DNA from 4 places in the Kitasatospora sp. NEAU-69 genome. Region 4 is predicted to be linked to each of the others. Evidence: riboswitches for the same ligand, from Rfam matches in the RefSeq annotation. Region 4 holds a riboswitch; each other region holds the start of a gene.
What was found. A riboswitch is a leader RNA that binds a small molecule or an ion and turns the genes downstream of it on or off. The one in region 4 is predicted to bind cobalamin.
Positions count from the first base shown of each region.

Region 1: linked by a shared signal. The riboswitch ahead of cobN (cobaltochelatase subunit CobN) and the one ahead of AC060L_RS06425 (ribonucleoside-diphosphate reductase subunit alpha) in region 4 are both predicted to bind cobalamin.
Region 2: linked by a shared signal. The riboswitch ahead of AC060L_RS21060 (CbtB domain-containing protein) and the one ahead of AC060L_RS06425 (ribonucleoside-diphosphate reductase subunit alpha) in region 4 are both predicted to bind cobalamin.
Region 3: linked by a shared signal. The riboswitch ahead of AC060L_RS32505 (cobalamin biosynthesis protein) and the one ahead of AC060L_RS06425 (ribonucleoside-diphosphate reductase subunit alpha) in region 4 are both predicted to bind cobalamin.

Region 1 is NZ_JBWXUE010000020.1:85,478-88,676, reverse strand. Features, by position in the region: gene cobN (cobaltochelatase subunit CobN) at 1-1,589, opposite strand, end outside; cobalamin riboswitch at 1,701-1,847, opposite strand; gene AC060L_RS22835 (PDZ domain-containing protein) at 1,971-2,690, opposite strand; gene AC060L_RS22830 (hypothetical protein) at 2,914-3,199, shown strand, end outside.
Region 2 is NZ_JBWXUE010000017.1:123,035-126,233, reverse strand. Features, by position in the region: gene AC060L_RS21070 ((2Fe-2S)-binding protein) at 1-23, opposite strand, end outside; gene AC060L_RS21065 (CbtA family protein) at 20-904, opposite strand; gene AC060L_RS21060 (CbtB domain-containing protein) at 934-1,149, opposite strand; cobalamin riboswitch at 1,190-1,311, opposite strand; gene AC060L_RS21055 (dihydrofolate reductase family protein) at 1,456-2,100, shown strand; gene AC060L_RS21050 (pyridoxal phosphate-dependent aminotransferase) at 2,243-3,199, shown strand, end outside.
Region 3 is NZ_JBWXUE010000041.1:39,784-42,982, reverse strand. Features, by position in the region: gene AC060L_RS32515 (alpha/beta hydrolase) at 1-122, opposite strand, end outside; gene AC060L_RS32510 (helix-turn-helix domain-containing protein) at 350-1,087, opposite strand; cobalamin riboswitch at 1,279-1,493, shown strand; gene AC060L_RS32505 (cobalamin biosynthesis protein) at 1,696-2,652, shown strand; gene AC060L_RS32500 (cobyric acid synthase) at 2,649-3,199, shown strand, end outside.
Region 4 is NZ_JBWXUE010000004.1:112,543-115,741, reverse strand. Features, by position in the region: gene AC060L_RS06435 (nitroreductase family deazaflavin-dependent oxidoreductase) at 1-238, shown strand, start outside; gene AC060L_RS06430 (GNAT family N-acetyltransferase) at 361-873, shown strand; cobalamin riboswitch at 1,133-1,288, shown strand; gene AC060L_RS06425 (ribonucleoside-diphosphate reductase subunit alpha) at 1,507-3,199, shown strand, end outside.

The sequences.
Region 1 (3,199 bases), on a different contig from region 4:
TCCAGGTTGCCGTGCTTGCCGAGGTGCACCACCGCGTCGGCGCCGAAGCCGCCGTCGGCCTGGGCGGCCGCGATCCAGCGGTAGGCGGCCAGGTAGTGGTGCGAGGGCGGCAGGTCCGGGTCGTGGTAGATGGCGACCGGGTTGGCGCCGAAGCCGCGCGGCGGCTGGACCAGCACGAGCAGGTTGCCGGCCCGCATCGCGGCGAGCACGATGTCGCCGTCCGGGTTCTGGCTGCGGTCCACGTACAGCTCGCCCGGGGCCGGGCCCCAGTGCTCCTCGACGTCGCCGCGCAGGCCCTCGGGCAGCGTCGCGTACCAGCGGCGGTAGTCGGCGGCCGGGATCCGGACGGGGTTGCGGGCCAGCTGGTCCTCGGTGAGCCAGTCCTGGTCGTAACCGCCGGCCTCGATCAGCGCCTTGATCAGCGCGTCGCCCTCGTGCTCGCCCTCCACCGGCTCCATGCCGGGGAAGCCCTCGCCGAGGTCCCAGCCCTCGTCGCGCAGGCGGCGCAGCAGGCGGGCCGCGCTCGCGGGGGTGTCCAGGCCCACCGCGTTGCCGACCCGGGCGTGCTTGGTCGGGTACGCGGACAGCACCAGCGCCAACCGCCGCTCGGCGGCCGGGATGTGCCGCAGCCTGGCGTGCCGCACCGCGATCCCGGCGACCCGGGCGGCGCGCTCGGGGTCGGCCGCGTAGACCGTCAGGCCGTCCTCGTCGAGCTCCTTGAAGGAGAACGGGACGGTGATCAGCCGGCCGTCGAACTCCGGGACGGCGACCTGGGTCGCGGTGTCCAGCGGGGAGAGGCCGTCGTCGCTGGACTCCCACTGCTCGCGCGACCAGGTCAGGCAGAGCGCCTGCAGGATCGGCCGGTCGAGCGCGGCCAGTGCGCCGGCGTCCCAGGCCTCCTCGTCGCCGCCGGCCTGTGCCTCGGCGGGGCGGGTGCCGCCGGCGGCCAGCACGGTGGTCACGATCGCGTCGGCGGCGCCGAGTTCGGCGAGCAGCTCGGCGGGCGCGCCGCGCAGCGAGGAGCAGTAGAACGGGCGGGCCTGGCCGCCGGCGTCCTCGATCGCCGCGCAGAGCGTGTCCACGAACGCGGTGTTGCCGCTCATGTGGTGCGCGCGGTAGTAGAGGACCGCGACGGACGGGCCCTCGGTGCGGCGCGGCGTGCGCTCCAGCGGACCCCAGTCGGGCGCCGAGGCGGGCGGCGCGAAGCCGTGGCCGGTGAGCAGCACGGTGTCGGAGAGGAAGGCGGCGAGCTCGGCCAGGTTCGCCGGGCCGCCGTGCGCGAGGTAGGCGTGCGCCTCGGCGGCGAGGCCGGCCGGGACGGTGGACAGCTCCATCAGCTGCGCGTCCGGGGCCTGCTCACCGCTCAGCACGATCACCGGGCGTGGGCCGGCCAGCAGCGCGTCCAGGCCCTCCTGCCAGGCGCGGCGGCCGCCGAGCAGCCGGACCACCACCAGGTCGGTGCCCTCGACCAGCGCGGGCAGGTCCTCGGGGGCGAGCCGGGCCGGGTTGCCGAGCCGGTACGGGACCGGGCCGGCGGACGCGCGGGCGGAGAGCAGGTCGGTGTCGGAGGTCGACAGGAGCAGGATCACGCGGCGGCCCTCCCGGCGCGGTGGGCGGTCACGGGCATGGCGATGCACATTCGGCGGGCCTTCCTCGGGGTCCGCGCCCCGATGGGAGTGCCCCCGGCCACAGGCTGGGGGCGCGTGAAGGGACGGCCGGGAGTTCCTGGCTGCCACGGCCGCTGAGCCGTGGTCACAGTGGCGGGACCGCACCGGCTTCGCACCGGTTTCCTCCCCGCGCCGTCACTGGCGTGCACGGGCCGACGGCCCGTCCGGCGACATCTTAGACCGACCGGTAAATGGTGGGTGGGCGGGCGTGCTGCCATGCGCACGGGCCGGGACGCGCGGCCCGCCGTGGCGCACGTCCCGGCCCGGGGGCCTGTCGTCGGGCGGATCACCGCCGGGTGTGGGCTACTTCCAGGTGAGGCCCTTGCCCAGGGTGAACGGGTCGCCCCAGTACTCGGCTCCGGTGACCTTCGTGGAGGCCGACGGGGCGAGCGCGACCGCGCAGCTCGTCGCGGTCTGGCCGGTGGTGAAGCCGCTCGGCAGCGAGTTGTTCGGGCACTTGTCGAACTGGCCGATCATCATCAGGTCCTGGGCCTCGGTGCCGTCCGGCAGCAGCCCCTTGATCTGGGTCACGCTGGAGAAGGACAGGTCGGTGCTGCCGGTGTTCTTGACCGAGAAGTGGATGTAGTACGGGACCTTGCCGGCCGCCTGGTCACCGAGCTTGAGCGCGGTGAGGTCGGCCGGGCTGCCGGCCTCGATCGAGGTGACGGTCAGCGCGATGGTGCCCTTCGTGCTGCCGTAGGTGAACGGGAACTGGGCCGGCTGGCCGATCTTGAAGGTCTGGCCGGCCTTGGCGTCCGTGCCGCTTCCGCCGGTCGCGGCGCCGGTGCCGCCGGCGCTCTTGCTTGCCGCCGGGCTGGTCGGCGCGCCGGTCGGCGCCGCCGCACCGGTCGGTGCGAGCGGCGATGCTGCGGCGGACTTGCTCGGTGCGGCTGCGGCTGCGGACGTGCCGGCCGTGCTCGGTCCGGTGGTCTCGTCGGGCCCGCAGGCGGTCATGGCCAGCGAGCCGATCGCGGCCAGCGTGACGAATCCGAGCATGGTTGTGCGTGCGCCGAATGCGCTCATGTCGTGCTCCCCCGTTGTTCAGCGGATCACCACGCGGTGATCGTGTGACGGCCGCCCTCTGATGGCGCGGCAGCGAACGACCGTACCAGTCCCGTCTGTCCCTTCTGTCACTTGTGACCCCGCTGTAGCAGCAGTGGTACGCAGTCGGGTCATGTCGCTGGAGACGCGGATCACGCTTCTTGCGGGGCATACGTCCGGTCGGATCATCGGTATGCTCGCGGCCATGTCACCCTCACCCGCCTCCTCCGAGCCTGCCCCCGTCCGGGCTGGTCGGGGGCGTGACGACGCCTGCCCGGGCGCGCTGCGGCTGCATGCCGCCGACGACGGGGCGCTGGCCCGGGTCCGGGTGCCCGGCGGTCTGCTGGCGGCGGATCAGGCGCTCGCGCTGGCCCGCGCCGCCGAGCAGCTCGGGGACGGCTCGCTGGAGACCACCTCGCGTGGCAACGTGCAGCTGCGCGGGCTGCCGGCCGACGCGGGCGCGGAGCTCGCGGCCCGGCTGCGCGCGGTCG
Region 2 (3,199 bases), on a different contig from region 4:
GGCCGACGCTCCGGCTCGGTCATGCCGCCGCGACCGGCTTCGGCTGGACCGGGGCGGGCGCCGGCGCGGGCGCCACAGCGGTCTCGGTGCGCGGGTTGAGCAGACGCTCCGCCATCGGCCCGAAGACGAGGCCGAGGCAGGCCCAGAGCAGCAACTGCGCGGCCACCGAGTAGAAGCGGAAGCTGAACAGCGTGTCGGCGGGGAACCCGGGATAGACGATGGTGCCCCTGGCGTCGGCCAGCGGCAGCGGCGTCTCCGTCGCGTGGTGCCCGAACTCGCTCACGTTGTCCGAGAGTTCACCGAGCGAGGGAAGCAGCGCCATGATCGTGCCGAGCACCAGCACGTAGCCGGCCCCGGCCAGCAGGGCGGCGTTCCAGTTGCCGAAGCGGGCCTGCAGGCGCTTGCCCAGCCAGACGGCGGCGACCAGGAAGACCACCGAGCAGAGCACCATGCCCAGGTACAGATTGCCCCGGTCGCGGATCGTGTCGGGGTGGCCGATCGACGGCGGGTTCGCCGGGTACTTGATGAACGGCACGAAGTACAGGCCGAGGAAGCCGCCGAGCGCCACCAGCATCGCCAGGGTGCGCGGCCGCAGCTTGCCGACCCGGCCCAGGCAGACGGTGTACGCGACCGCGAACAGCGCGCCCATCGCCATGCCGAAGAACACCATGCCGACGCCGATGCCGATGTTGGCCTGGACGGTGCGGCTGAAGATGTCGGGGCCGGCGTCGGCGACCGGCGCCCCGGCGGCCTTGTCCAGCGCCTCCTGCGCGGCGTCGCGGCCGCTCTCGTAGGCGATGGCCGCGTTGATCTGCGGTTCGGCGAAGATTCGTGCGAAAACGAACGCGAGCAGGCCGGCCACTGCGCCGGCGATCACGCCGCGCAGGATGAGTCTCTTTTCCATGTTCTTGGTTCTGTCCGTACTCCGGTTCGTCAGTGGCAGGGGAAGCCGAGGAAGTGCCGGGAGTCGTGCACGAACTCGTGGATGTGCATGTCCTTGCCGAAGACGGAGTAGGCGCCCTGGTCAACGCCGATGAAGTAGTACACCGCGAGGGCGATCAGCGCGGTGCCGACCAGCCAGAGAACCGCCCGCGACACCGGCATGACGACCGGGGTGGGAATGGCGGCAGGATTGGACAGACTGCTCACAGTTGGAGCCTCCTTCAGGGGATCGTGCGTCCCACAGGTGATTTGGAGCGCGGTGATGGCGTCGTATCTGACTGACGAACCGCCCGGGGGCCGTTCGCTCACAGTGGCGCGACCGTGCTGGAGTCTCACCAGCTTCCCTACGCCATCACTACCTGGGGAAGGTTAGGGCCCTGCCGATGAGCCGTCAATCGCCTCCGTTCGCAACCTTGGTCCGGGCAGGCACCGCCGTGGCGCGGGGCTCAATGTCGGTGGGCGCATTTAGGCTCGGTTTTGGCCATGGAGTCCGACGTGAGGGACGTGAGTGTCATGTCGCGTGTTCGAGTGCACAATTTCAGCGTGTCGCTGGACGGCTTCGCCGCCGGGGCGGGACAGGGGCTGGAGACCCCGTTCGGGCATGCCGGGACTCGGCTGGTCGAGTGGTTCTTCGAGACCCGCGCCTTCAACGAGATGAACGGCAAGGCCGGCGGCCGCAGCGGTGTCGACAGCGCCCTCGCCTCGACCTGGGGGCCCGGGATCGGGGCGGAGATCATGGGCCGCAACAAGTTCGGTCCGCAGCGCGGCCCGTGGACCGACGAGGAGTGGAAGGGCTGGTGGGGAGCGAACCCGCCGTTCCACACCCCGGTGTTCGTGCTGACGCACCACCCGCGCCCGCCCGTGGAGATGGAGGGCGGCACGGTCTTCCACTTCATCGACGCCACGCCGCAGGAGGCGCTGCGGCAGGCCCGCGAGGCCGCGGGCGGCCTCGATGTGCGGATCGGCGGGGGCGCGGCCACGGTCAGGCAGTTCCTCGCGGAGGACCTGGTCGACCACCTCCACGTCTCCCTGGTCCCGATCGTCCTCGGCCGCGGTGAGCGGCTGTGGGACGGACTGGAAGGGCTGGAGCAGCGGTTCCAGGTCGAGTCGGTGACGACACCCAGCGGCATCACCCATCTGACCTTCACCCGCCCGTAGCTCCGCCTCGGCGACGGATCGCGGTCACCCACACTGCCCTGCACTGCCCTTGTATGCAAATTTATTTGCATCTACTCTGGGCGGCGCAGGAGCTGTTGCATGGCTCCGGCTGATCTCTGTGGGGAGTGTGGGCTACGTGACGATGCATTCGGCGACCTTGGCCATCAACGAGACGCTCCAGGCCCGCCGGGCCGCGGGGCAGAAGGTGCTGCACCTGGGGTTCGGCGAGGCAGGCCTGCCGGTGCCGGATTCGGTTGCCGAGGTGCTCGCCGGTGCGGCCGGACGCAACGGCTACGGGCCGGTGGTCGGATCCTTGGCTGCTCGGGAGGCCGCGGCCGGCTGGTTCTCCCGGCGAGGCCTGCCGACCCGTCCCGACCAGGTGATCTTCGCGCCGGGCAGCAAGCCGTTGCTGTTCGCTCTGCTCCTGGCGCTGCCCGGGGACGTCGTGCTGCCGTGCCCGTCATGGGTGAGCTACGCGGCCCAGGCGTCGCTGGCGGCGAAGCGGACCATCGGGGTTCCGATCCCGGCCGAGGCCGGCGGCGTGCCGGATCCGCAGCTGCTGGAACAGGCTCTGGAGGAGGCGCGGGCGACCGGTGCCCGGCCGGGAATTCTCGTGCTGACCGTGCCCGACAACCCGACCGGCACGGTGGCGCGCGTGGAGCACGTGCGCGAGGTGTGCGCGATCGCCGAGAGGTGGGGGCTGGCGGTGATCGCGGACGAGATCTACGCCGACCTCGTCCATGACGGCCGGATGCCGCACGCCACGGATTTCCTGCCGCAGCGCACGGTGGTGACCACCGGGCTGAGCAAGTCGATGGCCCTGGGCGGCTGGCGGATCGGCATGGCCCGAGTGCCTCAGGGTGCCTGGGGGCAGAGCCTGATGGGCGACCTGGTCGGGGTGGCCAGTGAGATCTGGTCGAGCCTGGCCGCGCCCATGCAGGCGGTGGCCGCTCATGTGCTGCAGGACCCGGCGGAGCTGGTGACCCACGTCGCGCGGTCACGGGTGGCGACCAGCCTGCTGTACGGGGAGTCGGTCGCCGAGCGCCGGCAGGCGCTGGACAGCGACGACCCGGCGTCCCTGCCGTGGATAGCGTCCTCG
Region 3 (3,199 bases), on a different contig from region 4:
TCGGTGCCCTCGGCCCCGGTCCGCAGGGCGAGGTCGGACACCCGGCGGCCGACGATCACGACGACGGCGCCCGCTGCGACGGCGACCGCGGTGGCCGCGACGGCGGCGGTTCCCCAACGCATGGCTCTCCCCTGGGTTGTGGCGGCGCCCCACGCCGGGACGGCACGGAACGACCCCAGTTCACCCCGGGACGCCGCGCCGGGCCACCGGAAGGCAGCCGTCCGGGGCGGGTGGGCTGGTCCGGGACCACGGAACGTCAAGTCCACCGCCCCGGGCCCGGCACGCCCCGAATCCGGCACGCCCCAATCCCGGCACGACCCGGCCCCGGCACGACCCGGCCCCGGCGCGGTCAGACCGGCAGGCCGCCGGTGTCCGCGTTCGCCAGCAGCGCCCAGAACCGCTCCACCGGCGCCCCGGTGCTCACCGCCGCCTCCACGGTCGCCGGGCCGGCCGCTCCCGCCGCTCCCGTCCCGCCCCAGGTCGAGGCGCCCCAGTGCGAGGAGCCCGCCTGGGACTCGCCGTGCAGCGCCGCCAGCACCTGGGAGAGCACCGGCTTCGCCACCGGCACCAGCCGGCCGACCGCCTTCAGCTGCGCCTGCCAGCGCCCGTCCACCGCCTGACGCAGCCGCAGCTCCAGCTCGGCGGCCCGGTCGGTCACCCGCACCAGGTCGCGCAGCGTCAGGCCGAGCTCCTCGATCAGCGCGGCGGTCTCGGTCTCGTCCCCGGTCCAACGGCCGGTCAGCTCGGCGGTGACGTACGTGCGCACGCCGATCCCGATCCGCGCTGCCGCCTGCTCCTGGCTCAGCTCGCGGGCCACCCGGAAGTCGCGCAGGCTCGCCGGGGCGGCGCCCATCAGCTGCGCCACCGGGCACCACAGCGCGCGGGCCAGCGCGATCAGCTCCACCTCGTCGGGGCGCAGCTCGCCCGCCTCCCAGCTGAGCAGATGGCCCGCCAGCAGCCGGACGCCGTTCGCCGCCATCCCCGCCACCACCTGGTCCGGGGTGAGCCCGAGGGCGGCCCGGTGCGTCCGGGCGGCCTGCGGGGAGAACGGGACCGGGGCGGGGACCGGCAGCCTGGTTCTTCGCATGCCCCGACGCTAGGCGCCCGGGCATGGCCCGCCCCACCCGCCGAATGCACGAAGCCGGAGCACCGGCCCCGCAAGGGTGTTGGACGATTCGCTGAGGCCACCCCGCCGAGCAGCGCGGTTACTCGGAGGTAGTGACGGTTTCGCCGGCCCGCCCCCGGTGTGATCCACCAGGCCGGGGTCCGGTTGACGCCCGGTTCCGGCACGTGGTGGGATCCTTGGGCCATACGGAGGCAAGGAGAGGAAGCCGGTGCGAATCCGGCGCGGTCCCGCCACTGTCACCGGGGAGCACGCTCGAAACCATGGTCACGGCCCGCTGCTGACGGCGAGACCGGCCGGCCCCGCCGGCGGGGCCCGAGGGTGTGTCGGCCCCGGGAGCCAGGAGACTCTCGCCCCCGGTTCGTCGATCCAGGGCGCGGACCCTGAGTGAGGACACAGCCAGTCATGCAGCCTGCCCCGACACCTCTGCGCGATGCGCACCCCTGCTCGGCGCATCCTTGCCCAGCGCTCCCCTGCTCTGCGCCCCCTTGCCCAGTGCTCCCCTGCTCCGCGCACCCCTGCGCTGCCCGGTGAGCCGCACCGACCTGACGGCACTCGACTACGCGGCGGGCATGGTGGCCGGCTACGCCGCCGATGCGCGCTTCGGCGACCCGCGCCGCGGCCACCCGGTGGCCGGCTTCGGCACCGCCGCCGCCCGGCTGGAGCGGGTGCTGTGGCGCGACCACCGCGGCGCCGGCGCGCTGCACACCGCGCTCTGCGTGGGCGCGGTGGCGGCCGGCGCAGCCGGACTGGAGTTTGGACTGGAACGGCTGCTGCCGGGCCGGACCGCCCGCTCCGCCCGCTCCGTCGGCGCCGCACTCGCCGGCTGGACCGTGCTCGGCGGCAGCTCGCTCACCCGCGAGGCCCGGACCATCGGCGCCTCGCTCGCGGCCGGCGACCTCGAAGCGGCCCGGCAGCGGCTGCCGCACCTGTGCGGGCGCGACCCGAGCGCGCTCGACGAGCCGCAGATCGCCCGGGCGGTGGTCGAGTCGGTGGCCGAGAACACCGCCGACGCCGTGGTCAACGCGCTGGTCTGGGGTGCGCTCGCGGGCGCCCCTGGGCTGCTCGCGTTCCGCGCCGTCAACACGCTGGACGCGATGGTGGGGCACAAGTCGGTGAAGTACCAGCGGTTCGGCTGGGCCGCCGCCCGGCTGGACGACGTGGCCGGCTGGCCCGGCGCCCGGCTGACCGCGCTGCTCACGGTCGCGGCGGCGGACTCCGCCGCCGCCCGCCGCACCGCGCTGCGGGTCTGGCGGCGGGACGGCTCCGCGCACCCGAGCCCGAACGCCGGCCAGGCCGAGTCGGCCTTCGCCGGCGCGCTCGGCGTGCGCCTCGGCGGTCCGCTGCGCTACGGCGAGAGGGTCGAGCAGCGGCCGGTGCTGGGCGCCGAGCTGCGCCCGGTCGCCGTCTCGGACATCGAACGGGCCTGCCGGCTCTCCCGGCGGGTCGGGCTGCTGGCGCTGGGCACGACGGTCGCGGCGCGCGTCCTGATGCTCCGTCGCCGTGCTGTGAGGGGGAGGAAGATATGAGCAACGCACTGCTGGTCGCCGGCACCACGTCGGACGCCGGCAAGAGCGTGGTGACGGCCGGCATCTGCCGCTGGCTGGTCCGCCAGGGCGTCAGCGTCGCGCCGTTCAAGGCGCAGAACATGTCGCTCAACTCGATGGTCACCATGGACGGCGCGGAGATCGGCCGGGCCCAGGTGATGCAGGCCCAGGCCGCCCGGGTGGAGCCCGAGGCCGCGATGAACCCGGTGCTGCTCAAGCCCGGCGCGGACGGGCGCAGCCAGGTGGTGCTGCTCGGCCGGCCGATCGCCGAGGTCGGCGCGCTGGACTACCGCGAGCGCAAGCCGTACCTGCTGGAGCGCTCGCTGGAGTGCCTGGCCGACCTGCGCCGCCGGTTCGACGTGGTGGTCTGCGAGGGCGCCGGCTCGCCCGCCGAGATCAACCTGCGCGACCGCGACATCGCGAACATGGGCCTGGCCCGGGCCGCCGAGCTGCCGGTCGTGGTGGTCGGCGACATCGACCGCGGCGGCGTCTTCGCCGCGATGTACGGCACGCTCGCGCTGCTCGACGC
Region 4 (3,199 bases):
GTGGGTGCGCAACCTGCGCGCCTCGGGCACCGGCGAGCTGCGCCTGGGCAAGAAGGTCGAGGTGTTCCACGCGACCGAGCTCGCCGACAGCGAGAAGCCCGAGGTGCTGCGCGCCTACCTGCGGCGCTGGAAGTTCGAGGTCGGCGTCTTCTTCCAGGGCGTGGACGCCAACGCCTCCGAGGCCGAGCTGCTCCGGATCGCCCCCGGCTACCCGGTCTTCCGGCTCGCCGAGCACTGAGCCGCGCTCCCGCCTCGCCCTCCCACCTCGCCGCCGCACCGGACCCCGTTCAGGACCCCTCCCGACCCCGTTCAGGACCCCTCCCGACCGTCCACGAACCACGGCTTTGGCAGACTGTCCCGATGAGCATCCTCATCCGCGCCGCACGTGCAGAAGATCTCGACCCCGCGGGCGAGGTCACCGTCGAGGCCTTCGTCGGCGACGGCCACACCGACCCCGAGTCCCCCTACATCGCGCTGCTGCGCGACACCGCCCGCCGGGCCGCCGAGGCCGAGCTGCTGGTCGCCGTCGATCCGGCGGACCTCTCGCACGGCCCGTCCGGCCGGGTGCTGGGCTGTGTGACCTTCGCGGTCGGCGGCACCGAGTGGGCCGACATAGCGACGCCCGAGGAGGGCGAGATCCGGATGCTGGCCGCCGCAGCAGCAGCCCGCGGGCGCGGCGTCGGCGAGGCGCTGGTCCGGGCCTGCATCGCGCGGGCCCGCGAGCTCGAACTGGCCGGGATGGCCTTCTCCACCCGGCCCGGGATGACGGCGGCGCACCGGATCTACGAGCGGGTGGGCTTCCGCCGCGCGCCCGAGCGCGACTGGTACCCGCGGCCCGAGATCGACCTGCTCGTCTACGCGATGGCCTTCTGACAGCCCAGCCCCGACGCACCCCGACGCCACCCCGCAACACGCCGACCGGCGCCCCCGCCGGCCCCCGTCACACCGCTGCCGCACCCCTGCCGTACCCCCACCCCGCGCCCCCGCCGACACGCCGATCCGACATGCCGTCAGGCCCTGTGTGGGGCGGCTCGTGCGCACGCGGAGGCGTCACCGTTGCAGCTCCGTCACGAGTCTGACACGCCCTGCCACACAACATGTGGTGCTTCATCTTCGAGGCACCACTAGATGTATGCTCTCTCTCGCTGTCGATGCAGGGGAACCCGGTGCGAACCCGGGACTGCCCCGCAGCGGTGAGCGGGCCCGCCCACAGGCATTTCCGAGGCTTAGCAAGGCCTCCCAGGGCGTCCCCGCCAGTCCGAGTACCTGCCGACGGTGTGCCACCGGCTTCCCCGCAGAGGCCCTATCGCACGTATGTCAGTCCGGGCCTCGCGGGTGGGCTCAGGGACGCCGCCGTCGCACGCCACCACTGGTTGGCGTGCGCGCTGCTGCCCTGCTCCGCTCGCGCCGGTCCGGTGCTCCGCCGCCCTCCCTCGGGTCGGCGGAGTTGCCCCGTCCGCCGCGTCGCCAGGAGAGAGCGCCTTGACCACCGCTGCCTCAGCCACCCTGCCCACCCAGGGATCCAGCACCTCCCCCGCCTCCAAGTCCGACCCCGGGTCGGCGCTGCTGCGGCTGCTGACGGACCTGAGCTGCGACCTCCCCCAGGCCGACCCCGGCCACGTGGCCGCCGCCGCGCTGCGCGGCCGCAACGCCGGCTCCGACTTCGCCGAGCTGCGCGGGCTGGCCATGGAAGCCGCCGCCTCGATGATCGCCGAGGACCCGCAGTACTCGAAGCTGGCCGCCCGCCTGCTCGCCCAGGAGATCTCGGACGAGGCCGACAGCCAGGGCGCCACCTCCTTCGCCGCCTCGATCGCGGTCGGCCACGCCGAGGGCCTGATCGGCGACACCACCGCCGACTTCGTCGCCAAGCACGCCGCCGCGCTCGACGCGCTGATCGACCCGGACGGCGACGGCCGGTTCGAGTACTTCGGCCTGCGCACCGTGCAGTCCCGCTACCTGCTGCGCCACCCGATCACCCGCAAGGTGGTCGAGAAGCCGCAGCACTTCCTGCTGCGCGTCGCGAGCGGCCTGGCGGTCGGCGACAGCGAGCAGTCGGTCGCCGAGGTGGCCGAGCTGTACCGCCTGATGAGCCGGCTGGAGTACCTGACCTCCTCGCCGACCCTCTTCAACTCCGGCACCCGGCACCCGCAGATGTCCAGCTGCTACCTGCTGGACTCGCCGCTGGACAACCTGGACTCGATCTACTCCCGCTACGCGCAGATCGCCCGGCTCTCCAAGCACGCCGGCGGCATCGGCCTGTCCTACTCGCGGATCCGCTCGCGCGGCAGCCTGATCCGCGGCACGAACGGCAAGTCCAACGGCATCGTGCCGTTCCTGCGCACGCTGGACTCCTCGGTCGCCGCGGTCAACCAGGGCGGCCGGCGCAAGGGCGCGGCCTGCGTCTACCTGGAGACCTGGCACGCCGACATCGAGGAGTTCCTCGAGCTGCGCGACAACACCGGTGAGGAGGCGCGCCGCACGCACAACCTCAACCTGGCGCACTGGATCCCGGACGAGTTCATGCGCCGGGTGAACGCCAACGCCGACTGGTCGCTCTTCTCCCCGGCCGACGTCCCCGAGCTGGTCGACCTGTGGGGCGAGGAGTTCGACGAGGCGTACCTGAAGGCCGAGGCGGCCGGCAAGGCCGTCCGCAGCATCCCCGCGCAGACGCTCTACGCCCGGATGATGCGCACCCTGGCGCAGACCGGCAACGGCTGGATGACCTTCAAGGACGCCTCCAACCGCGCCGCCAACCAGACCGCGCTGCCCGGCCGCACCGTGCACTCCTCGAACCTGTGCACCGAGATCCTGGAGGTCACCGACGACTCCGAGACCGCGGTCTGCAACCTCGGCTCGGTCAACCTCGGCGCGCACGTCGCCGACGGCGCGTCGGCCGACGACCTGCTGAACGCGCTGGACTGGGAGCGCCTGGACGCCACCGTGCGCACCGCGGTGACCTTCCTCGACCGCGTGGTGGACATCAACTTCTACCCGACCACCGAGGCCGGCACCTCCAACTCCCGCTGGCGCCCGGTCGGCCTGGGCGTGATGGGCCTGCAGGACGTCTTCTTCAAGCTCCGGCTCGACTTCGACTCCGCCGAGGCCCGCAAGCTCTCCACGCTGATCTCCGAGCGGATCATGCTGACCGCGTACGAGCGCTCCAGCGAGCTCGCCGAGCAGTTCGGGCAGCACCCGGCGT